DNA from 2 places in the Arthrobacter sp. P1_C12_2 genome. Region 1 is predicted to be linked to the other one. Evidence: predicted binding sites of a transcription regulator. Region 1 holds the regulator's gene; the other holds the start of a gene.

Region 1 (11,392 bases):
CACACGGTCGTGGCCCTGGCCGAAACGGCCGAACTCGAGGCCACGCAGCTGTTCACGGCCCCCCGGGTGGACCCGACGCCGCCGCACGGCACCAACGTTGAGTTCGTTGTGCCGTCCGAACCGCTGGTCCACGAGGGCACCGGCACTATCACCATGCGGGTCCACGAACGGGGCGTGGGGGAGACCCAGTCCTGCGGCACCGGCGCCTGCGCCGCCGCCGTCGCCATTCGCCACTGGGCCGGCCAGGGCGCACCGGACGCGTGGAACGTCCACGTCCCCGGCGGCGTCGTCGGCGTGAAATTCTTCGTGGGCCCGGAGGGACACGAACACGTCGAACTCAGCGGCCCGGCCGTGATCGTCGCTAGCGGGACGCTTTCCTGATTCGAAGGATCCGGAACGACTTCGAGGTGCTCTCCCGGGTCACGCTGAAGCTGGAGTCGAGCTCCGCCGAGAGCCAGCGCTGCAGCGAGTCCGAGCCGAGGTTTTTCTGGACCACGAGCCAGGCCGATCCGCCCGGCGCCAGCCTGGGAATCCACAGGCGCAGGAGGGCATGAAGCTCATCCTTGCCGATCCGGATCGGCGGGTTGGACCAGATGGTGTCAAAGCGCAGTTCGGGGTCCACCGCGTCCGGCGTGCTGGCGGTGACGTTGCTCAGTCCCAGCAACCCGGCGTTTTCGTTGGTCAGGGTGACGCAGCGTTCGTTCACGTCCACCGCGTAGACCTGTGCGTGCGGTGCCCGCAGGGCCATGGTCAGCGCGATCGGTCCCCAGCCGCAGCCGATGTCCAGCAGGTTGCCCTGCGGCGACGGCGCCGGGACGTCGGCCAGCAGCACGGCCGTTCCCTTGTCGATCCCGTCCGGGCTGAAGATCCCCGAGGACGTCTGCAGCCGGCGCGGCTCACCGGCAAGATCCACGGTGAGCGGCTTGCGGGTGAAAGGCCCGGCCGGCTGGGCGCTGAAATAGTGTGCAGACTCCATAATGGGCCAGATTAGTTCGCGGCCCGCCCGTATGGGAAACCGGGTGGGAGCGCCGGCGTCTGCTACGCTACAAAACATGATCTTGATCTCCAAGTAGCCGGCACGGGCTCCGTCCCGTCTCCGTAGCGACGCAGGTAAACGCCTTCCGCTGAGTGCGCCAACGCCAGGGTGAGTTTTCTCACCCGCGGGCACTCGAACCACTTGGACTTCAGCCGCTTCCCCAGACACTCCGTTTCCTAAGGAATCTGTTTCCCAGGCACCGGGTTTAGGGGCGCAGCACTGCTTGGCCTCTCCGGGGGCAGGCTCAGCGGACGGCAACTACCCCACTGTGTTTCCCACAACCAGGGTTCCCCACAGCGCGCGCAGTTCTTGCCGCTCCCATCCTCACCCAGCCACCGCTCCGCACGGAGCCAGCCCTGCCCCGGCACCGTTGCCGCGGGCATTCCAGGAGGCCTGCATGACCTCTCGCCGTCAGCCCAGCGCGAATACCGCCCCACAGAGCAACAATCGGCACTATTCTGAAAGAGCCGAACCCTTAAAGGAGACCATGACCAGCCACCCCAACACCGGACCCGATTCAGCAGCCCAGGACATGAGCCCTGAGGAGATTCAGGCTGTAATCGACCGGATCCTCTCCAAGGACACCCCCGCCCCAGGCGCAGGCCGCGGCGGCGGCTCCGGAGCCAACGGAGGCGCCGGTGCCAGCGGCCCGACGTCTGTGCTCGGCAAGGCACAGGCCATCTCCCGCCTGGACGAGGTGTACACCAACTTCGACGGCGACCAGCAGGATCTCGAGGAACGCCACGCGCTGCGCCGCAAGGCGGGTTTGTCCACCGAACTCGAAGACGTCACCGAGGTCGAATACCGGCAGTTGCGCCTCGAGCGCGTTGTCCTGGCCGGACTCTGGACCGAGGGAACCCTCGCGGATGCCGAGAACTCCCTGCGCGAACTTGCGGCTCTCGCTGAGACGGCCGGCTCCGAGGTCCTCGACGGGCTCGTCCAGCGGCGCGCCAAACCCGATCCCGGGACCTTCCTCGGCTCCGGCAAGGCGCAGGAACTGAAAGCCATCGTGATGTCCACCGGCGCCGACACCGTAGTCGTCGACGCCGAATTGGCCCCGTCCCAGCGGCGCGGCCTGGAGGACATCGTCAAGGTCAAGGTCATTGACCGCACGGCGCTGATCCTGGATATCTTCGCCCAGCACGCAAAGAGCCGCGAAGGCAAGGCGCAGGTGGAGCTCGCCCAGCTCGAATACCTGCTCCCGCGCCTGCGTGGCTGGGGTGAGTCGATGTCCCGCCAGGCCGGCGGCCAGGTGGGCGGCGCGGGCGCCGGCATGGGCTCGCGTGGTCCCGGTGAGACCAAGATCGAACTGGACCGCCGCCGGATCCGCACCCGGATGGCCAAGCTGCGGCGTGAAATCGCCGCCATGAAGCCGGCACGGGAAACGAAGCGGGCCAACCGCCGTCGTAATGCGGTGCCCTCTGTAGCGATCGCCGGGTACACCAACGCCGGGAAGTCCTCGCTGCTGAACCGGCTGACCGACGCGGGGGTGTTGGTGGAAAACGCCCTGTTCGCCACCCTGGACCCCACTGTCCGCAAGGCCGAAACCGCTGACGGGCTGGGATACACCCTGGCCGACACCGTGGGTTTTGTCCGTTCCCTGCCCACCCAGCTCGTGGAGGCCTTCCGTTCCACGCTGGAAGAGGTGGCCGACTCGGACCTGATCCTGCATGTCGTGGACGTCTCGCACCCGGACCCGGAAGGCCAGATCGCCGCTGTCCGGACGGTCTTCAGCGAAGTCGACGCGCGCAAGGTTCCGGAAATCATTGTCCTGAACAAGGCCGACGCCGCTGACCCGTTCGTGGTCGAGCGGCTCAAGCAGCGCGAGCCGCGCCACGTTGTGGTCTCGGCCCGCACCGGCGAAGGCATTCCGGAACTGCTCAAGGCCATCAGCGACGGCATTCCGCGGCCCAGCGTGAAGCTTGAACTGCTGATCCCGTACAACCGTGGGGACCTGCTCAGCAAGCTCCACGAGACCGACGCCGAGATCCTCAGCCTCGACCACGAGGAAACCGGGACCCGTGCCGTGGTGATGGTGCGTGAAGGACTCGCCGCCGAACTGGATCCCTTCATCAGCAATGACTGAGGCTGCGGTGACCAGGGCCGACGCCGATCCCGCGGATGTTGGATCGGCCGACGTCGAACCTGCGGATGTCGGATCCGACGCCGACGCCGGTTCGGTTGCCGGCGCGGCCGGCGAGGAGTTTGTGGTCAAGCTGCTCGACCGTGCCGTGTCCGGCATGGGCGGGCAGAGCCGCGATGGCCAGCACGAAATGGCCCGGCAGGTGGCGCGCGCGATCGACAGCGGCGACCACCTGCTGGTCCAGGCCGGCACCGGCACCGGCAAGTCCCTGGCCTACCTGATTCCGCTGATCGCCCATTCGCTCACCAGCAACAAACCCACCCTGGTGTCCACCGCCACCCTGGCGCTGCAGACGCAGATTGTGGGCCGGGACCTGCCCAGGCTGCTCAAGACCATCACGCCCGCCCTGGAACGCCCCGTCAAGGTCGCCCTGGTGAAGGGCCGGTCCAACTACGTCTGCCGGCACAAACTCGAGGGCGGCTTCCCGTCCGAAGAACCCTCCGAGGGACAGCTGTTTTCCCTCGGTGAGGACACGAGCGTGCCGCATTTCGCCGCCGCACTTGGCGGGCCGTCCTCCCAGCTGGGCAAGGAAGTGGTCCGCCTGCGCGAATGGGCCGAGGAGACCGCGACGGGGGACCGCGACGAGCTCATGCCCGGCGTCACGGATCGGGCCTGGCGCCAGGTCTCGGTCACCTCCATGGAGTGCCTCGGCGCGCAGAAATGCCCGCTTGCGGCCGAATGCTTCAGCGAACTCGCCCGGCAGAACGCCGCCGATGCCGACGTCGTGGTCACCAACCATGCCATGCTCGCCGTCAGCGCCTTCGAAGGGCTGGCGGTGCTGCCGGAGTACGACGTCGTGGTGGTGGACGAGGCGCACGAACTTCAGGACCGCGTCACGGGCGCGGTCTCCGGCCAGCTCTCCGTGGCGATGGTGCACGCCGCCGCGTCCGGGGCCCGGAAGCACACGGGCATCACCGTGGATGCGCTGAACAATGCCGCTGCCCACCTGGAGCTGGCCATAGACGGCGTCCCCAGCGGGTTGATGCCCAATGGCCTGAACAGCGAGCAGCTGGACTGCATCGACCAGCTGCGCGACGCGTGCCGCGCCGCCCTGTCCGATTCCAAGGGGGACAGCTCCGTGTCGGCCGACGGCGGACGCCAGCTGGCCCGCTCACGCCTGATGGTCATCCTGGAACTCTGTGAACGCCTCCTGGCCGCGCGCGAAAACCGCGAAGTAGTGTGGTTCTCCCGCAACAGCAGCTTCGACCCGGCGCAGGGCTACTCCCAGCCGGACGAGAGCGCGCCGGCCCTGATCAATGTTGCCCCGCTGAGTGTTGCGGGGCGTTTGCGCGAGGGTTTGTTCGCGGACCACACCGTCATCCTGACCTCGGCCACGCTGGCCATCGGCGCTGCCTTCGAACCTGCCGCCGGAGGCCTGGGCCTGGTTGGCACCGGCGCCCCGAGCTGGACCGGCGTCGACGTCGGGTCCCCATTCGACTACCCGAGGCAGGGCATCCTCTACGTCGCCCGGCACCTGCCCAAACCCGGCCGCGGAACGTCCCCCGAGGCCCTGGACGAACTCGAGAAGCTGATCCGCGCTTCCGGCGGCGGTGCCCTGTGCCTGTTTTCCTCGCGGCGCGCGGCCGAGGAAGCCGCCGAGGCCATGCGGCCCAGGCTGGGCCTCAGCATCCTGTGCCAGGGGGAGTCGACCATGACGGCGCTCGTGCGGCAGTTTGCCGACGAGCCGGATACGTGTTTGTTCGGCACAATGTCCCTCTGGCAGGGCGTCGACGTACCTGGCGTGTCCTGCCGGCTGGTGGTCATCGACCGGATTCCCTTCCCGCGGCCGGACGATCCGCTGATGACGGCACGCTCGCGGGCCGTGGCCCAGGCCGGCGGCAATGGCTTTATGGCCGTCTCGGCCACCCACGCCGCCATCCGCCTCGCGCAGGGCGCCGGCCGGCTGATCCGCTCGACCTCGGACAAGGGCGTGGTGGCGGTGCTGGATTCGCGGCTGTCCACGGAGCGCTATGGCGGGTTCCTCCGCGCCGCGCTGCCGCCGTTCTGGCCCACCACCGATTCATCGATAGCCTTGGCTGCCCTGAAGCGCCTGGCGAAAGACGCCGCGAAAGACTAGATCCAGGCTGGCCCGCCACCCTGCGCCGGAAATCCGCCGCAGGGTGGCCACCAGGTCATGGCGTGGCCCGGGATGGCTAAAGGGACCGCAGTACCGAGACGACCTTGCCCATGATGACGGCGTGGTCGCCGAGGATGGGCTCGTACTGGGTGTTTTGCGGCAGCAGCCAGGTGTGGCCGTCCCGCTGGCGGAATGTCTTGACCGTGGCTTCGTCGTCCAGTAGGGCGGCAACGATGTCGCCATTCACGGCGTCACCCTGGCGGCGGACAACCACCCAGTCGCCGTCGCAGATGGCGGCATCGATCATGGAGTCGCCGGCGACCTTGAGCATGAAGAGTTCGCCATGGCCCACGAGCTGGCGGGGCAGCGGCATGACGTCCTCCACCACCTGGTCCGCGAGGATCGGCCCGCCGGCGGCGATGCGTCCGACGAACGGCACCATTGCCGTGTCAGTGGCACTGGCGAGCTCAGTTACTGACAGGCCGCCGACGGCCCGCAGACCGCTGGACTTCTCGACACCCGAGATAGGCGTGGTCCCTTCATCCAGGGTCAGCGGCATGAGCACTTCCATAGCCCGGGGCCGCTTCGGATCACGCCGCAGGTAGCCGAGCTTCTCAAGCTGGGAGAGCTGGTGGGTCACGCTCGACAGGCTGGCGAGACCGACGGTGTCGCCGATCTCGCGCATCGACGGCGGGTAGCCCTTGTCCGTGACGGACCGCTGGATGGTCTCAAGGATCTTTTTTTGCCGGACGGTGAGGCTCTTGGGGGCCCGGGCGGGCTGCGGGCTCCGTGGGGTGGCCCTGCCGCCAGTGGCTTGTGCTGCCATGTTCGCCAACGCCTTTCCGTTCCGCCCGGCTGCCGTGGCTGCTGTCACCGGGAACTTCCGGCCTGAAATGTCAGACCCTGCTGATCAACTACGAATGAATCCCCACAGGGAGTTCAAAAGTGGTTGTCCTGTCCCTCAAAAATAGGCCAGCCGCAGACCTTTTTCAAACATTTGTTCTAGCGAGTCTCGACATCGTTCGTTAGTAAGTGCTAAAACAGAACAAGCAAGATTCGAATATGTGTTCGATTTCGTGGTTCAGGGGTCGCAAGTGATGTTCGGTTCTATGTTCGAAGGTTCGGCCGGTTGGCGGCGAGTACGTGGAGTACGCCGGGCGGCACCGTATGGTCCAGGAGGGCTCAGTTCATGTCAGTTTCAAGCGCGTTTCACGGCACTATCGTTCAGGCGAAGCAGCCTCCGCTGCGGCTCACCCGGCGCGGGCGCTTCGTCTTTTTTGGTGTCCCCCTGATCCTGCTGGCGGCTTTCGTCTTCTCCTTCAGCGGATTCCTCAACGCCCCCGCGAAAGCGGCGGATTCCGCGGACCAGCTCTCACTGACGCCGACCGTTTCCGTCACGGTGCAGCCGGGGGAGTCCCTCTGGGCCATTGCAGGGTCCGTGGCTCCGGAGCGCGATCCCCGCGATGTTGTGGCCGATATCGTGCAGCTGAACAATCTGGACGCCGCGGGTGTGATGCCGGGCCAGCAGCTGTTCGTCCCGTCTAAGTAGCCTCCGCCAAGTGCCGTCGCGGGCGTCACAGTTTCAGCGCCCGTCCCGCTACCACTTAAACTGGTCACGTGACTGACCAGCTTGAGCGCCTCAACCGACTGCCCCTCCGAACGAATCTGCGTGGCCTGCGTCCGTATGGCGCGCCGCAGCTGGACGTCCCCATCCTGCTCAACGTCAACGAGAACACCCATGGGGTCCCGGCCGATGTCCGCGCGGCGATCACCGAGGCCGTTAGCGCCGCCGCTGCCGGGCTGAACCGCTATCCGGACCGCGAGTTCACCGAACTGCGCGAGGCCCTCGCCGAATACCTTGGCCATGGCCTGGACGCGGAGAATATCTGGGCCGCGAACGGTTCCAACGAGGTCCTTCAGCAAATCCTCCAGGCCTTCGGCGGCCCCGGCCGGACGGCACTCGGGTTCCCTCCCACGTATTCGATGTACCCGCTGCTGGCCTCTGGCACGGACACGGAATACATCGCCGGCGCCCGCGCGGCAGACTATGGGCTCAGCGCGGAATCGGCGGCCCGGCAGGTCCGCGAGCTTCAGCCCAACATCGTCTTCCTGTGCTCCCCGAACAACCCGACCGGTACGGGACTGGGCCTTGATGTCGTCGAGGCCGTCTATGACGCCGGCGAGGCCAGCCAAACAATCGTGATCGTCGACGAGGCCTACCACGAGTTCGCCCACGACGGCACGCCCAGTGCGCTCACGCTGCTGCCTGGCCGGGAGCGGCTCATCGTCTCGCGCACCATGAGCAAGGCCTTCGCCCTCGCCGGCGCGCGCCTCGGCTACATGGCCGCGGCCCCGGAGGTCGCGGACGCCCTGCGCCTGGTCCGTCTCCCGTACCACCTCTCCGCCATTACCCAGGCCGCGGCCCTCGCTGCCCTGAGTCACCGGGAGGCGCTCATGGCAGATGTCGAGGACATCAAGCGCCAACGCGACCGGATCGTGTCGGAACTGACGCGGCTGGGCCTGAGGCCAGCCGCGTCCGATTCCAACTACGTGTTCTTCGGCGGCCTGGAGAACCCCCATGAAGTCTGGCAGGGCTTGCTGGACGCTGGCGTCCTCATCCGCGACGTCGGCATTCCGGGGCACCTTCGCGTGACCGCCGGCACTGAGACAGAAACCACAGCCTTCCTGGAGGCCCTTGAACTCATCCTGACCGGCTCCGCAAAGCCGCAGGCCTAGACTTGGTGGGGAGCCCGATCGTCCCCGCCAGACTGCCCAACACCCTGCCTTCTTCCAAAGGACACATCTACATGAGCAACACCGGATCCACCGCCGCCGAGGGCCGGACCGCACGCATGGAACGGACCACCAGCGAGTCCTCGGTCCTGGTCGAGATCAACCTGGACGGCACCGGCGTTTCAGACATCAGCACGTCGGTCCCGTTCTACGACCACATGTTGACGGCCCTCAGCAAGCACTCGTTGATTGACATGACCGTCAAAGCCACCGGTGACACCCACATTGATGTCCACCACACGGTCGAGGACGTGGCCATCACGTTTGGCGAGGTTCTGCGGACCGCCCTGGGCAACAAGGCCGGAATCCGCCGTTTTGGCGAGGCGACCGTGCCCCTGGATGAGGCCCTCGCGCAGGCCGTCGTGGACGTCTCCGGCCGTCCCTACCTGGTACACGCCGGTGAGCCGGCAGGCCAGGAATACCACCTGATCGGCGGCCACTTTACGGGCTCCCTGACCCGCCACGTCTTCGAGGCGATCACGCTGCACGCCGGGATTTGCCTGCACATGAACGTCACGGCGGGGCGCGACCCGCACCACATCGTCGAGGCCCAGTTCAAGGCCTTTGCCCGGGCCCTGCGCGCAGCCATCGAACCGGATCCCCGGGTTGAGGGCATCCCGTCCACAAAGGGTGCTTTGTGACCGGCCCGCTGCTCCGCGACGGGGCCATCATCGATCCCGCCGCCACGGCCAAGCCGATCTCCCCGGAGGGAAAACCCACCGTTACGGTGCTGGACTACGGCTCCGGGAATGTCCGCTCCGCCGTCCGCGCGCTGGAGCGGGCCGGCGCCGAGGTTATCCTCAGCGCCAAGCCTGAAGATGTCCTCAACGCAGACGGCCTCGTCGTCCCCGGTGTCGGCGCCTTCGAAACCGTCATGCGCGAACTCAAAGCCGTTGACGCCATCCGCATGATCGGCCGCCGTGTCGCCGGAGGCCGCCCCGTGCTGGCCATCTGCGTCGGGCTCCAGGTGCTGTTCGAGGCCGGCGTCGAGCACGGCACTGAGGCCGAAGGCATGGGGGAGTGGCCTGGCAAGGTGGAGCTGCTGCCTGCCGACGTCGTGCCCCACATGGGCTGGAACACGGTCGCCGTCCCCGAAGGGTCCAAGCTTTTCGCCGGGGTTGAGGGCGAACGCTTCTACTTTGTGCACTCCTACGGTGTCCAGCACTGGGACTTCGACGTCATCCAGCCGCGGATGGCGGCCCCGCTGGTGACCTGGTCCGACCACGGTGCCCCGTTCATCGCGGCCGTGGAAAACGGCCCGCTGTGCGCCACCCAGTTCCACCCGGAGAAGTCTGGTGACGCCGGCGCCCGGCTGCTGCGCAACTGGGTCCAGGGCCTGCGCCCCGCATCCACGGAACCAACCGCATCCCCGGAACGGACCGCCTAGATGTGGTCCCTGGTGCTCATGGGCGCCGCCGGCCTGCTGGTTGGCGGCGCGATCTCCTTCCGGCAGCAGAAAAGTCCGCGCTGGGTGCAGATCGTTTTCTACATCCTCGCCGGCATGTCGCTGCTGGCCGCCTACCTCCTGACCCTGCCGGCGTCCTGACGGGCCCGCTCCCACCACCATCCCCAAGCTGAGGACTCCACGATGACCACCGAAACCCCGCTGCCCGTACTTGAGCTCCTGCCCGCCGTCGACGTCGTCAACGGACAGGCCGTCCGGCTCGTACAGGGCGAAGCCGGCAGCGAGACGAGCTACGGCACCCCGCTGGAGGCCGCCCTCAACTGGCAGCAGCAGGGGGCTGAGTGGGTGCACCTGGTTGACTTGGACGCCGCGTTCGGGCGCGGCTCCAACGCCGAGCTCCTGCGCGAGGTCGTCGGGCGCCTTGATATCAACGTGGAGCTCTCCGGCGGCCTGCGCGACGACGAGTCCCTCGAGAAAGCCCTCGACCTCGGCGTCGCCCGGGTGAACCTGGGCACGGCCGCACTGGAGAACCCGGAGTGGACGGCCCGGGTGATCGAGCGCTTCGGCGACAAGATCGCCGTCGGCCTGGATGTCCGCGGCACCACACTCGCCGGCCGGGGCTGGACCAAGGACGGCGGGGACCTCTGGGACGTGCTCGGCCGCCTCGAGGACGCCGGCTGCGCCCGGTACGTCGTCACCGATGTGACCAAGGACGGCACGCTCCAGGGACCCAACGTCGAACTCCTGCGCCAGATGGTCGAGAAGACGGGCAAACCGGTGATCGCCTCCGGCGGCATTTCCAGCCTCGAAGATCTCAAGGTCCTGCGTTCTCTGGTGCCGCTCGGCGTCGAAGGCGCCATCATCGGCAAGGCCCTCTACAACGGCAACTTCACACTGCCCGAGGCCCTCGACGTCTCCGGTCGCCGCTAGGCGGAAGTGCCCATGACGCACACGCACGACCCCCACGACTCCGATGACGCTGTGCAGGCAGGCGCCGGGGCAGGTCCCGTCCGGCACCTGCCCGGACACATCGCGGCCGCCCTTGCCGGCGCCGGCGGGGCCACCGACTCCGCCGGCCAACCCTGGGCCGGGCGCAGCCTGTCCGGCGATGACGCAAAGATCCACAATTTCGACGACGACGACGGCACGGCCGACACCGGCTATCTGGCGGCTTTGTCCGACCTCGCGGCGGGCACTGGCGACGAGGCGGCCGTGGTGGCGGCGCTGGCCACCGCCAGGGTGTTCGTGCCAATCCTCGCCCAGCTCGCCGAAGAGGGCGAAGCCGTCACGCGCCCGCCAGGCAACACACTTGACGGGGACCAGCTGCACTCGGACAAACAGGCCGACATGGCCCTGGTGACGCTCAAGGCGCCGGACGGGCGGACGGCCATGCCGGTGTTCACCTCGGCGGCGGCACTGAAGGCGTGGCACCCGGAGGCCAGGCCGGTCGCCGTGTACGCGCCCCGGGCCGCCTTGTCAGCGGTCGCGGAGGGCGCCGAGCTGCTCGTGCTGGATCCCGGCTCGGAAGTGACGTTCGTGGTGCGCCGGCCGGCAGTCTGGGCCCTCGCCCAGCAGAAGCCCTGGACGCCGTCGTACGCCGATCCCGATCTCGCGGGGGCACTCGGGGAGGACGCGGTTAGCTTTCCGGCGGTCCGCCGTGTAGAAATTCATCCGGGGGGTGGAGTTGCCTCGGCCACGGCCGATGGCAGGCGGCTCCCCGGTGGGGGAGCCGGCCCGGAACTCCGTGTGGTCCTCTACCTTGAAGACGGTCTCGACGCCGCCGGCGTGCAGTCCATCGTCGCCGGCCTCAATAATGCCTGGGCCCGGAATGAAATCTTTGCCGAGCGGGTTGATTCGATCGAGGTCAAGCTGCAGCGCGCAGCTCCATAGCTGACGGCCCAACGGGGGACTCCCGGTGCTGCCGTGGGCAGTACCAGA
Region 2 (11,392 bases), on a different contig from region 1:
TCAGGTCGGGACTGTGGTCCCGTCAGACGGTGAGGGGGACGATGGGTTTACCAGCCGGAAAAGCCGCGTATTAATTGTTACTCTCTTTTCCTTTTTTGTGGCAAATGCAATTGATATTCTGATTTTGGTCAGGCAGAGGCTGCTAACTTCGTTGCGGGAGTTTCTGCCTCATGCCCACCAGAATGGATGTCACCGTCAGTGCCGACGCGGACTCACTGGCGGGCGCTCTGAAGCCAATCGGCCACCTGACATCCGGCGGTGTCGCCCACCTCGGGGCGTCCGGCAATAGAACACACACGGCAGCCGGCCTGCCTGGTTTCTTGCGCGCCCCCTCACCGGAGCCTGGCCCGGGCGGTCCGTCATGATCGGCACACTCAGGACCAAAAGCCCGAACCCGGGTTCCATTAGACCAGCGCGGATGCGGCCCTTTGAAAAAACATATCGGGGGTGGCCGCATCCGCGCTCAAGCGCACTCCATCGTGCAGACCCTGCTTCGAGTTGTAAGGCCTTGACCCGGGCGGCCGGCGTCGTCAGGTGCGCGCAGCGAGGATCTGCTCGCGCAGAATGTCCGCGTGGCCGCAATGCTGGGCGAGTTCCCTGAGCATGTGCAGGTAGACCCACCGCAGGGGCAGCGGGCCGCGCCGGTTGCCACGGACAAGGTCGTCAAGATCGAGGGAAGCGGCCCGACGGCGTGAGTCCTCGCAGGCCTGGAGATAGGCGGCCCGGAGGCCCGGGATGGTGTCGTTCTCCGCCAGGATGAACGATTCATCAGGGGCGGCCGGAATGCCGATCTCGGCCCGGGTCCGGCACGTGATGGCCTCGTCAAACCAGACCTTCTCCACGAAGGCGGCGTGTTTGACCAGCCCCAGGAGGGTGGTCCGCGAGGGGACCAGTGCGGCCCGGGCCTCCTCTTCGGTGAGCCCGTCGAGGCAGGCGTGCAGGTCCGCGCGATGCTCATCGAGGAACGCATCGAACTGGATCCGTAGGTCCGCGGTCAGGGTTGACGAATCCATGCTGGGGAGAGAGCTCATGGCCTCACATCCTATGGCGGTAAAGCCCGGTCCGGAAGCGGCGGACCGGGCCTTGTCCAGGGATGCGGTCAGTGGCCCCGCGCGATCCAGTCCTCAAGGTGTGGAGCTTCGGCACCGATCGTCGTCGGATCCCCGTGCCCGGTCCGGACCGTCGTGTCGGCGGGGAGCGAAAGGAGCCGGTTCCGGATGGACTCGATGATGGTCGGGAAATCGCTGAAGGAACGCCCGGTCGCTCCCGGGCCGCCCTTGAAGAGCGTGTCCCCGCTAAATACTGTGCTTTCGCTAAACACAGTGCCTTCGCTCTCGAGGAGGAAGCACACGGACCCGGGCGAGTGCCCGGGGGTGTGCAGTGCCACGAGCCGTGCCCCTGCGACGTCGAACGTGTCGCCGTCGGCAATGGCGTGGTCCGGTTCGATGCCGGGGAACACCCGATCCCACAGCATCCAGTCATCCCGGTGCAGGTACACGGGGGCGTCCACGAGCATCCGGAGGGCGCCGACGGCGCCGATGTGGTCATCGTGGCCGTGCGTGAGCAGGATCGCCTTGACCTTCCGGCCCGCGACGGCGGCGGCGACGGCAGCGGGATCGTGGGCCGGGTCGATGATGACGCATTCGCTGTCATCCCCGAGGATCCACACGTTGTTCTCAACATCCCAGGTCCCGCCGTCGAGCGAAAACGTCCCGGAGGTCACCAGCCGGTCGATCCGGATGCTCTCAGAGCCGGCGTTCACAGTTCCACCACCGAGCGCAGCACCGCGCCGGCATGCATCTTCGCGAAGGCGTCCTCGATCTGGTCGATCGTGATCCGCTCCGTCACGAAGGCGTCCAGGTCCAGCTTGCCCTGCCGGTAGAGGCTGATGAGCGTGGGGAAGTCGCGCGAGGGCAGGCAGTCGCCGTACCAAGACGACTTCAGCGAGCCCCCGCGGCCAAATACGTCCAGCAGCGGCAGTTCCAGGGTCATTTCGGGGCTCGGCACGCCCACCAGCACCACTGTGCCGGCGAGGTCCCGGGCGTAGAAGGCCTGCTTGTAGGTTTCCGGGCGGCCGACGGCGTCGATCACCACATCGGCGCCGAAACCGCCGGTCAGTTCGCGGATCGCTTCGACGGGGTCGACGGCGGAGGAGTCCACCGTGTGGGTGGCGCCGAGGTCCTTGGCGCGCTGGAGCTTCTTGGCGTCGATGTCGACGGCGATCACGGTGGTGGCGCCGGCGAGCGCGGCGCCGGCGACGGCCGCCACGCCCACCCCGCCGCAGCCGATCACGGCAACCGAATCGCCGCGCTGGACGTTTCCGGTGTTGATCGCCGCGCCGATGCCTGCCATGACGCCGCAGCCGAGCAGGCCGACGGCGGCGGGATCGGCGTCGGCGTCCACCTTGGTGCACTGGCCGGCGGCCACGAGGGTCTTTTCGGCGAAGGCGCCGATGCCCAGCGCGGCCGTCAGTTCCGTGCCGTCCTCCAGCGTCATCTTCTGGGTGGCGTTGTGGGTGTTGAAGCAGTACTGCGGCTGACCCCGCCGGCACGCGCGGCACTCGCCACAGACGGCCCGCCAGTTCAGCACCACGCGGTCCCCGGGGGCAACCTCGGTGACGTCCGGTCCGACGGCACTGACTACGCCGGTGGCCTCGTGGCCGAGCAGGAAGGGGAAGTCGTCGTTGATGGCACCCTGCTTGTAGTGCAGATCGGTGTGGCAGACACCGCAGGTGAGGATGTCCACGAGGGCCTCGCCGGGACCGGGGTCCGGCACGAGGATCGTCTCGAGGGTGACGTCGGCATTCTTGGAACGGACTACTGCGGCCTTGACTTTATGGACCATGAAACAAGCTCCTCTGCTCTGGAACGCGGATTACTCGCACAACTTACTGGCTACTGGCACAACGGGCGACGGCGCGGCCCTTGGGAGGCCGCGCCGTCGTGGTTTGGTGGTGTCCTTGGGTTGCAGGAAGGGCCTAGGCCGCGAGCCGGCTCTTGACCTCTGCTGCGGAGGGGTTGGTGGCGGCGGTGCCGTCCGGGAACAGCACGGTGGGGACGGTGCGGTTGCCTCCGTTGAGCTGCTCGACGAGATCGGCGGTGCCTTCGACTTCCTCGATGTTTATCTCGGTGTACCCGATGCCCTGCGCGTCCAGCTGCTTCTTCAACCGGTTGCAGTAGCCGCACCACGTGGTCGAAAACATGGTGATTGTGCCGGATTCGGGGGTGAAGTCCACGAAGTTCTCCTCAAGTAAGTGGTTGGGGCCGGCGTGTTGCGCCGGGCGCCCACGGAAGGCGTACGTCACTGCCAACAACCGTACCCCGCAGTCCACTATTCCCGCAGGCGCGTGACGGAGGCCGGGGCGGATGACATGGGCTGGGTGCGGTGGCATGCTGGTGCCATGTGTGGACGCTACGTGATGGCCCGGGCCGTTGGAGACCTGCTGGCCGAATTCGATGCCGGGCTGGAGGACGAGATCGCGATTCCACCGTCGTGGAACGTGGCCCCGACGGCGGATGTGCCGATCCTGCTCGAACGGCTGGTGGAGGGAGAGCCGGTCCGCCAACTGCACATTGCGCGCTGGGGTCTTGTGCCGTCCTGGGCCAAGGACCCGGGCATCGGGTCCAAGATGATCAACGCCCGCAGCGAGACCGTGCTGGAGAAGCCCGCCTTCCGGAAAGCGACCCGCTCCCGTCGCTGTGCCGTCCCGGCGGACGGCTACTACGAGTGGAAGGGCGAGGGCCGCGGCAAGCAGCCCTACTATGTCCATCCCCAGGACGGACGCCCCATTGTCTTCGCGGGACTCTATGAATGGTGGAGGGACCCGTCCAAGGCGGAGGGCGACCCGGAGCGCTGGATGCTCTCGACCTCGATCATGACCACCGACTCGCCGCCGGAGGGCTATGCCGGGGGAATGCTGGCCGAACTGACCGCGCTGCATGACAGGGTTCCGCTGCCCATGAACCGCGAGACGATGCAGACGTGGCTGGACCCGCAGGCCGATGACGCGGCCGGGCTCGTCGATTTGGTCCGGGCCGGTGCGCACGACGTCGCGGAAGGCTGGAGGATCGACGCCGTCGGCACCGCCGTCGGGAACGTCAGGAATGACTCACCGGAACTCATCCAGCCAGTGGGCAGCCTCTTCTAGCGAGCGCCCCGGTGCGGGGCGGTGTCGGGCACCTGACGTCAGACCGTCACGTTTCCGCCGGCGCCGACCGACCAGTCGGGATTGAAGGCGACTTCCCAGCGGTAGCCGTCGGGATCGGCGAAATAGCCGGTGTAGCCGCCCCAGGGCTGGGTCTTCGGTGCCGCGACGATGCGGGCTCCCGCCGTCTCGGCTTCGGCCATCACCCAGTCGACTTCCGCCGTGCTGGCCAGATTGTGGCTCAGCGTGATGCACGGGATGCCGGCAGGGGGATCGGTGGCCGCTTCGGACTGCATCTGGCCCGCGTCCCAGAGCGAGAGGATGAGGCCGTGGTTGACCTGGATGAAGAGCACCTCCCCGGGGACTTCCCGGTGGACCGGCCACCCGAGGCCATCGACGTAGAAGCGGCGGGAGGCGTCAACACTGCGGACACCCAGCGATATGAAGTCGACTCGTGGCTGCATCTTTCGATACTGTCATGCACATGCCCACAAATCACGCAGACGACAAGGCCGCCCAGGCCGACCGCGAACAGCTCGCCGCCGTGCGGGTGGCTGTTGACGAGGTGGACGAGCAGATCGTGTCCTTGATCGGGCGCCGGGAACGGCTGATCCGGATCGCCGGGACCCTCAAGGCGGACAGCGCCGAAGTCCGTGCGCCCGGGCGTGTGGAGCGGGTCATCGAACACGTCCGCGCCACGGCGGAAAAGAAGGACATCGACGTCGAACTCGTCGAGAAGACCTACCGGGCGATGATCGATGCCTTCATCACGCTCGAGCTGGAAGTGTACAAAGCCGGCAGCTAATCCTTACGGTGACTGGGTCTGGATCGGGGGAGTTGTAGGCTCTCGACCAACCCAGGGCTGGTTCGAATTCGAACTAGTAAAATCCCGACCGCCGGCCGAGACTGAAGTCGGAGGCGAGGGCAAGGGATGAAGAGCCGGTTTGACGTTGCCGTGGTGGGTGCGGGCAGTGCAGGCTGCGTGTTGGCTTCGCGGCTCAGCGAGGACGCCGACCGCGAAGTGGTGCTGTTCGAAGCGGGGCCGGACTACCCGTCGGCGAGGCTTCCGGCCGACCTCGCGGACGGCATCCATGGCACCAGCACGGCCTCGCACGACTGGGGGCTTCATGGGACGGGCGTCGCCGGCGGTCCTCCTTTGGACCTTCCACAGGGGCGGGTGACCGGGGGCTCGTCGGCCGTCAATGCCACCTTCGCCCTGCGCGGGCATCCGGCCGATTACGACGGCTGGGCATTGCCGGGATGGACGTTCGCGGACGTGCTGCCGTCTTTCCTGCGCCTTGAGCATGACCTGGACTTCGGTTTGTCGCCCTATCACGGGACGGAGGGCCCGGTGCCGATCCGCCGCTATCGGGGGGACGAACGGTCCGAGCTCACGGTCGCGATGGAGGACGCCATCGCGGAGGTGGGGATCCCGCGAATTCCAGACCACAACGCCCCGGGGGCCGTCGGTCTGTCGGCGCTACCAGTTAACTGTGTGCGAGGCGTCCGGGTCAGCACCGCGCGGGCCTATCTGGATCCCATCCGCTCCCGGCCCAACCTGACGATCCGCGCGACCTGTCCGATCGCCGAGGTCGTATTACGTCGCGGGCGTGCCATAGGTGTGCGGTCCTCCGACGGCGAGATCATCGAGGTCGATGAGGTGATTGTCTGCGCTGGCGCCTACCACTCGCCCGCGCTGCTCATCCGGTCTGGCATCGGCCCCGCCGCGGACGTAGCCGCATTGGGCAGGTCCGTCACGATGGACCTGCCCGGTGTGGGGACGAATCTCGCCGACCACCCCTGGGTGGCAATCGACCTGCCCTGTCTCCAACCGCTGGGAGACCCTCCGCTCTTCCAGGTGATGGCGACAGCCCGGAGCAGCCGGAGTTCCGCGGCTGACCCCCCGGATCTCCAGCTCATGGTGTGCGGACCGTATGGGCTCGAGGACGGGTACCGCTGCTTGCTCGCCGCAGCGTTGTTGAAGCCGGCGTCGCGCGGTGAGGTGCGGCTGCTCACACTCGACCCGATCGCCGCACCGGCCATCGACCTCGGGTACTTCCGCAATCCGGTGGACATCGATCGATTGGTGGAGGGCCTGCAGCTCGCGGACGCTGCCGTGGCCTACCCTCACCTGACCCGGATCACTCGTGGTTCCCGGCTCGCGCCCCGGCAGGACCTGGTCGCTGACGCCGTCGCCGTTCGGGCCTGGATCAAGGCCACGGCCACGACTTACCACCACCCCGTGGGCACCTGTGCGATGGGAACGGACCCCCAGGCCGGCGCCGTGGTCGACACCTCGGGACGGGTGTACGGAGTGCCGGGCCTCTCGGTAGTCGACGCCTCGATCCTTCCTGAACCGCTGTCGGCTAACACCAACATCCCCACGATCATGGTCGCCGAGCACATCGCGACCCGGCTTCGCGGGGTCCGGGCGGGACTCTGAGGCAGATAGGAGGTATGCCACGCTCGTCGGCATGGTCTCCGCCCGCCATCGGGAAAGCGACCGAAGCAATCCGCCACGGCTTCGACCAGACACCTCCGCACGGCCGGGGTCGGGTCCTGCCGCCTAGAGGGCCTCTTCGACAGGCACGTTGGCCTGGTAATCCCGGCCGTCACAATCGCTGAAGGCCGTCATGAGGTGGCCCTTGGGCAGGCCCAGCACCGTGGTGAGCGGGAAATTGCCGGTAATGGTGTTGCCCGAGTGTTCGACCCCCTTGAGGTCGAAATTTTCCTCGGTGCCGTCATGGCTGAAGCAATAGAAGGACACGGCCTCGCCGTTCATGAACTCGATCCCCATTCTTCGCTGATGGGAATAGTCCGGGGTTGCCGCCAAGAGGCCCACCACATAGGCGCCCTGGCCGGGGATGTTTCCGTCTATAGCAAAAGTCGCCACCAAGACTGGATCCTTGGCGGCGATGCTTACTTGCTTCAGTAGTGCGTTATGGGAGCTCATGGCTCAATCCTGCTACCTGCATCTGCGTCCGTCCACCCCCGATCTGGGTTTTGTCGCCTCTCCGTCGTAGACTGTCTTTATTCGAAGATATGTTCGAATAAAATTCACGGAGCCTGGAACTGAAGGCGCCGGAAGCGGAATAGACGTAGGAAATCGAAGCGGGGACTGGGCCGGCTCCAGCCCGGACTGGGTCGGGAGGCAACGTGGGGATTTTCAGCGAGTCCGTGGATGTCGTCTGCACGCCCTCCGGCCAGCCCCTGCACCTCGACTGGGCCGGCCGGCGCTACACGGTCTGCGCAGAACCCGTCCGCTGGTACGAACGCCGCCAGTGGTGGGCGGAGGAAAGCCGGGCGCCGCTCGGGAGCGGGCCTGGCCTGGTGGATCACGAGATCTGGCGGGTCCAGGTGCGTGCTGCCGGGGAGCGCGCCGCGGCTTCGACCCTCACCCTTGACCTGACTCGGCATGTCGGCAGCGGCCGGTGGCGGCTCCTGAGGATCCACGACGCCCTGCAGCCCCTCCGGAAGCCCGAATCAGCATGAACTTCACCCATCTGCACGTCTCCACCGCCTTCAGCGCCCACTATGGCGTCTCCTGGCCGGACGAACTGGCCGCCGCGGCCGCCGCGGACGGCGCCACCGCGCTGGCCTGCACGGACCGTAACGGGCTGTACGGCACCGTCAAGCACCTGAAGGCGTGCATGGCCGCCGGGCTGGATGCGATCGTCGGGGTGGACCTTGCGGTCTTTGACGACGACGGCGACCTCCGCACCCAGCTCGGGGGACGCGTCGTCGTGCTGGCGCACGGGCACAACAACGGCGCCGGCTACCGGGCGCTGTGCCGGCTGATCTCCGACGCCCATGCCCGCACCACGGGCAAGGCCGGGGGAGCGGTGCCGGTGGCGGTCACCCGGGCGGAACTGGCATCCCGCACCCTGCACCCGGAAACCCTGAAGCCGGTCCTGACAGTGCTGATCGGCCCGGACTCCGACGTCGGCCGGGCCATGGGTGGACGGCGCTACCTGCGGCCCCGCACCCTGTTCAAACGCTGGCTGGACGCCATGCCCCCCGGGACCCTGGCGGCGGAGGTTGTGTCCCAGCTCAGCCCGCCCGGGGAACCGCTGAGCACCGCCCACGCGGTGCGCATGCTCAAACTCGCCGCAGAACACGGGGTGCCCGCCGTGCTGAGCAACGCCGTGCGGTATGTGGCCGAGGACGGCGCGGCCACCGCCGATGTGCTGGACTCGGCCCGGACGCTGAAATCCCTCCCCGAGCTCTCCGCCGCACCTCTGCTGCAGCCCAACGGGCAGGGCTGGCTCAAATCGGCGGCCCAGATGCTGCAGCTGGGCAAGGAGATCATCCACGCCGCCGGCTACGGCACGGCGGACCTCAAACGGCTCCTGGCCCAGACCGAGGCGCTCGCGGACCGCTGCCGCATGGATCCTGTGGCAGACATGGGCTGGAAACAGCCCGTGGTCCCGGAAGCCTCCGTGATCGGGATCGACGGCGACGCGCTCGCCGAACTGACCCTGCGCTGCGAGGCCGGCATCGGCCGCCGCTTCCCGGGAATCTCCGGGCAGCGGGAACAGCAGCTGCGGACCCGGCTGGAGCACGAGCTCCGGATCATCGACTCGCTGGGCTTCGCCTCCTACTTCCTGACCGTCGCAGAGGTCTCCCGGATGATCCTGGCCCTGGGCGTCCGGGCGGCCGCGCGCGGTTCGGGCGCCTCCAGCCTGGTCAACTACCTGATCGACATCAGCCAGGTGAACCCGCTCCAGCACGACCTCATCTTCGAACGCTTCCTCTCCCGCGACCGCGCCACGCTGCCTGACATCGACATCGACGTCGAAAGCGCCGAACGGCACAATGTCTACCGGAAGATCTTTGAGCGCTTCGGAGCCGAACGCGTCACGCTGATGAGCATGCAGAACGGGTACCGCGCTCGCGGTGCCGTGCGCGACGCCGGCCTGGCCCTGGGCATGGACGACGGCGAGGTCGGGGAAATCGCCAAGCAGCTGTGGCGGTTCTCGGCCCGGCACTTCCGCGAAGCCCTCGTGGAGAAGCCCGAGCTGAAGGAATTCGCGGACCGGGTGGAGCAGCGCGGCTTCACCGAAAACCAGCAGCTGGACCTGCTGGTGGACCTCACGGAGCGGCTGGACCGGCTGCCCCGCCACATCTCCATGCATCCGTGCGGCGTCATCCTCGGCGATGCCACCCTGCTGGACCGCACCCCCGTGCAGCCCAGCGGCCTGGGCCTGCCCATGAGCCAGTTCGACAAGCACGACATGGACCCCATGGGCATGCTCAAACTCGATGTCCTGGGCGTCCGGATGCAGAGCGCCATGGCCTTCGCCGTCCGGGAAGTCATCCGGCTCCACCCCTCCAAGGCCGAGGTGGTGGCCGCCGGCGCGCATCCGGCCGGGCCGGACGGGACGGGTCCGGATTACATCGCCGAGGACGGCCACATCGACCTCAACGCGGTCCCGCTTGATGACGAGCCAACCTTTGAACTGATCCGCAGCACCCACACCCTGGGCTGCTTCCAGATCGAATCCCCGGGCCAGCGCGAACTGATCGGCAAGATGGCGCCCCGGGAATTCAACGATCTCATCATTGACATCTCACTTTTCCGCCCCGGCCCGATGAAATCCGACATGGTCCGGCCCTTCCTGGAGCACCGGCACGGGTTCGCCCCCGAGGTCTATCCGCATCCCAACCTCAAACCGGTCCTGAAGGAGACCCACGGGGTCACGGTTTTCCACGAACAAATCCTCAAGACCTTCGACGTCATGACTGAGTGCGGTCTGGCGCGCGCCGACGAGTTCCGCCGGGCACTGGGCAACGAGGTGCTCGAACCCCGGGTGGAGGAGTTCTTCCGGAAGGAGGCGAGGGCCCGGAACTACAGTCCCGAAGTGGTGGACAAGGTCTGGGGCACGCTGAAGGCCTTTGGCAGCTTCGGGTTCTGCAAGGCCCACGGAGCGGCCTTCGCCGTGCCCACCTACCAGTCGGCCTGGCTCAAGGCGCACCACCCGGAGGCCTTCCTGGCCGGGCTCTGGGAACACGACCCCGGCATGTACCCCAAACGCCTGCTGGTGGCCGAGGCCCGCCGTCTGGGGATCCCCATCCTTCCCCTCGACATCAACCGGAGCCAGGCCGAGTACCGGGTGGAGCGGGTGGAATCCGGGCCGAACCGGGGCAGGCTGGGCATCCGGCTGAGCCTGAACGGCATCTTCGGGCTCTCCGGCGCCGAGCTGAAACGGATTGTGGCCGGCCAGCCCTACGACTCCCTGGCGGACCTGCGCGCCCGGTCGCGGCTGAGCAGGCCCAGCATCCAGCGGCTGGCCCAGCTTGGTGCCTTCGACTCCCTGCACCGGGCGTCCGGGGGAGTCGCCAACCGGGCGGATCTGGTCCAGCATCTGCAGAAACTCCAGGCCCGGCCCCTGCGGAAGGGCGTTGAGGTCATTGAGGGCCAGCTGGCGTTGCCGCTGGGGGACATCGAACTGAAGAACCTGAAGGCCTTGCTGCCCGCGCTCAGCATGGTGGACAACGTCCGGGCGGAACTGGACCTGATGGCCGTGGACGTCAGCGAGCACCTCATGACCAGCCACCGCCCGCTGCTGGACCGGCTGGGCGTCACCACCGCGGACAAGCTGCTGGGACTGCGCAACGGCACGGAGGTGCTGGTTGCCGGCGTCCGGGTGGCCACCCAGACCCCGCCGATGAGGGGCGGCCGGCGGGTGGTGTTCATCAGCGTCGACGACGGCACGGGCTGCGTGGATTCAGTCTTCTTCCACGAGGCCCAGGAGCAGTCCGGATCCGTGCTGTTCGGCACCCGCCTGCTGCTGATCCGCGGCACTACCCGCCGGACCGGGCCGCGGGGAATCAGCATCAGCGCCTCCATGGCCTGGGACCTCAGCCGCCCGGAGACCCTGCCGTTCCCGGCCTCCGTTCCCGGCGCCACCGGCCAGTATGTGCCGGACCTGCCCGGCCCCCTGGACGGGATCAGCAGGAACCTCGCCATCACCGGGCTGGGCGGCTGACCGGACTTCGGTGCTTTACGCGAGGCGTCGGCTGGGTTGCGGCTGCCTCGTGGCGCGTTGGTTGGCCTCTGGAGAAACCGATAGCATGGACGAGGCTGGCTGTGGTCCCCGTACGCCACAAGCTACGAAGCCTTAACTTTGAATAGGAGACACCCGTGTCAGATGCCCAGCAGATCACCCTTCTCGTCGACGGCGAAGAGACCAAGGTGACTACCGGGACCACCGGCGCGGAACTCTTCTTTGAGCGCCGCGACGTTGT

Evidence for each region. Region 1 encodes LexA, which represses DNA repair genes until DNA is damaged. Its sites were predicted from a motif close to TCGAACANNTGTTCGA; they were not measured.
Region 2: a site for LexA is predicted at 7,179-7,194, ahead of AC1DZQ_RS06970 (DUF6504 family protein). Genes of this name have one in related genera too.

Annotation. Positions count from the first base shown of each region.
Region 1 is NZ_JBFUAF010000005.1:63,200-74,591, reverse strand. It holds gene dapF (diaminopimelate epimerase) at 1-381, shown strand, start outside; gene AC1DZQ_RS07330 (class I SAM-dependent methyltransferase) at 362-976, opposite strand; gene hflX (GTPase HflX) at 1,524-3,122, shown strand; gene AC1DZQ_RS07320 (ATP-dependent DNA helicase) at 3,115-5,256, shown strand; gene lexA (transcriptional repressor LexA) at 5,333-6,082, opposite strand; gene AC1DZQ_RS07310 (LysM peptidoglycan-binding domain-containing protein) at 6,446-6,805, shown strand; gene AC1DZQ_RS07305 (histidinol-phosphate transaminase) at 6,874-7,992, shown strand; gene hisB (imidazoleglycerol-phosphate dehydratase HisB) at 8,064-8,690, shown strand; gene hisH (imidazole glycerol phosphate synthase subunit HisH) at 8,687-9,436, shown strand; gene AC1DZQ_RS07290 (hypothetical protein) at 9,437-9,595, shown strand; gene priA (bifunctional 1-(5-phosphoribosyl)-5-((5-phosphoribosylamino)methylideneamino)imidazole-4-carboxamide isomerase/phosphoribosylanthranilate isomerase PriA) at 9,638-10,384, shown strand; gene AC1DZQ_RS07280 (SseB family protein) at 10,397-11,344, shown strand.
Region 2 is NZ_JBFUAF010000004.1:234,058-245,449, forward strand. It holds gene AC1DZQ_RS06925 (DinB family protein) at 531-1,031, opposite strand; gene AC1DZQ_RS06930 (MBL fold metallo-hydrolase) at 1,100-1,762, opposite strand; gene AC1DZQ_RS06935 (S-(hydroxymethyl)mycothiol dehydrogenase) at 1,759-2,844, opposite strand; gene AC1DZQ_RS06940 (mycoredoxin) at 2,978-3,235, opposite strand; gene AC1DZQ_RS06945 (SOS response-associated peptidase) at 3,401-4,147, shown strand; gene AC1DZQ_RS06950 (VOC family protein) at 4,186-4,608, opposite strand; gene AC1DZQ_RS06955 (chorismate mutase) at 4,623-4,949, shown strand; gene AC1DZQ_RS06960 (GMC family oxidoreductase) at 5,076-6,587, shown strand; gene AC1DZQ_RS06965 (hypothetical protein) at 6,711-7,097, opposite strand; gene AC1DZQ_RS06970 (DUF6504 family protein) at 7,301-7,636, shown strand; gene AC1DZQ_RS06975 (DNA polymerase III subunit alpha) at 7,633-11,133, shown strand; gene thrS (threonine--tRNA ligase) at 11,289-11,392, shown strand, end outside.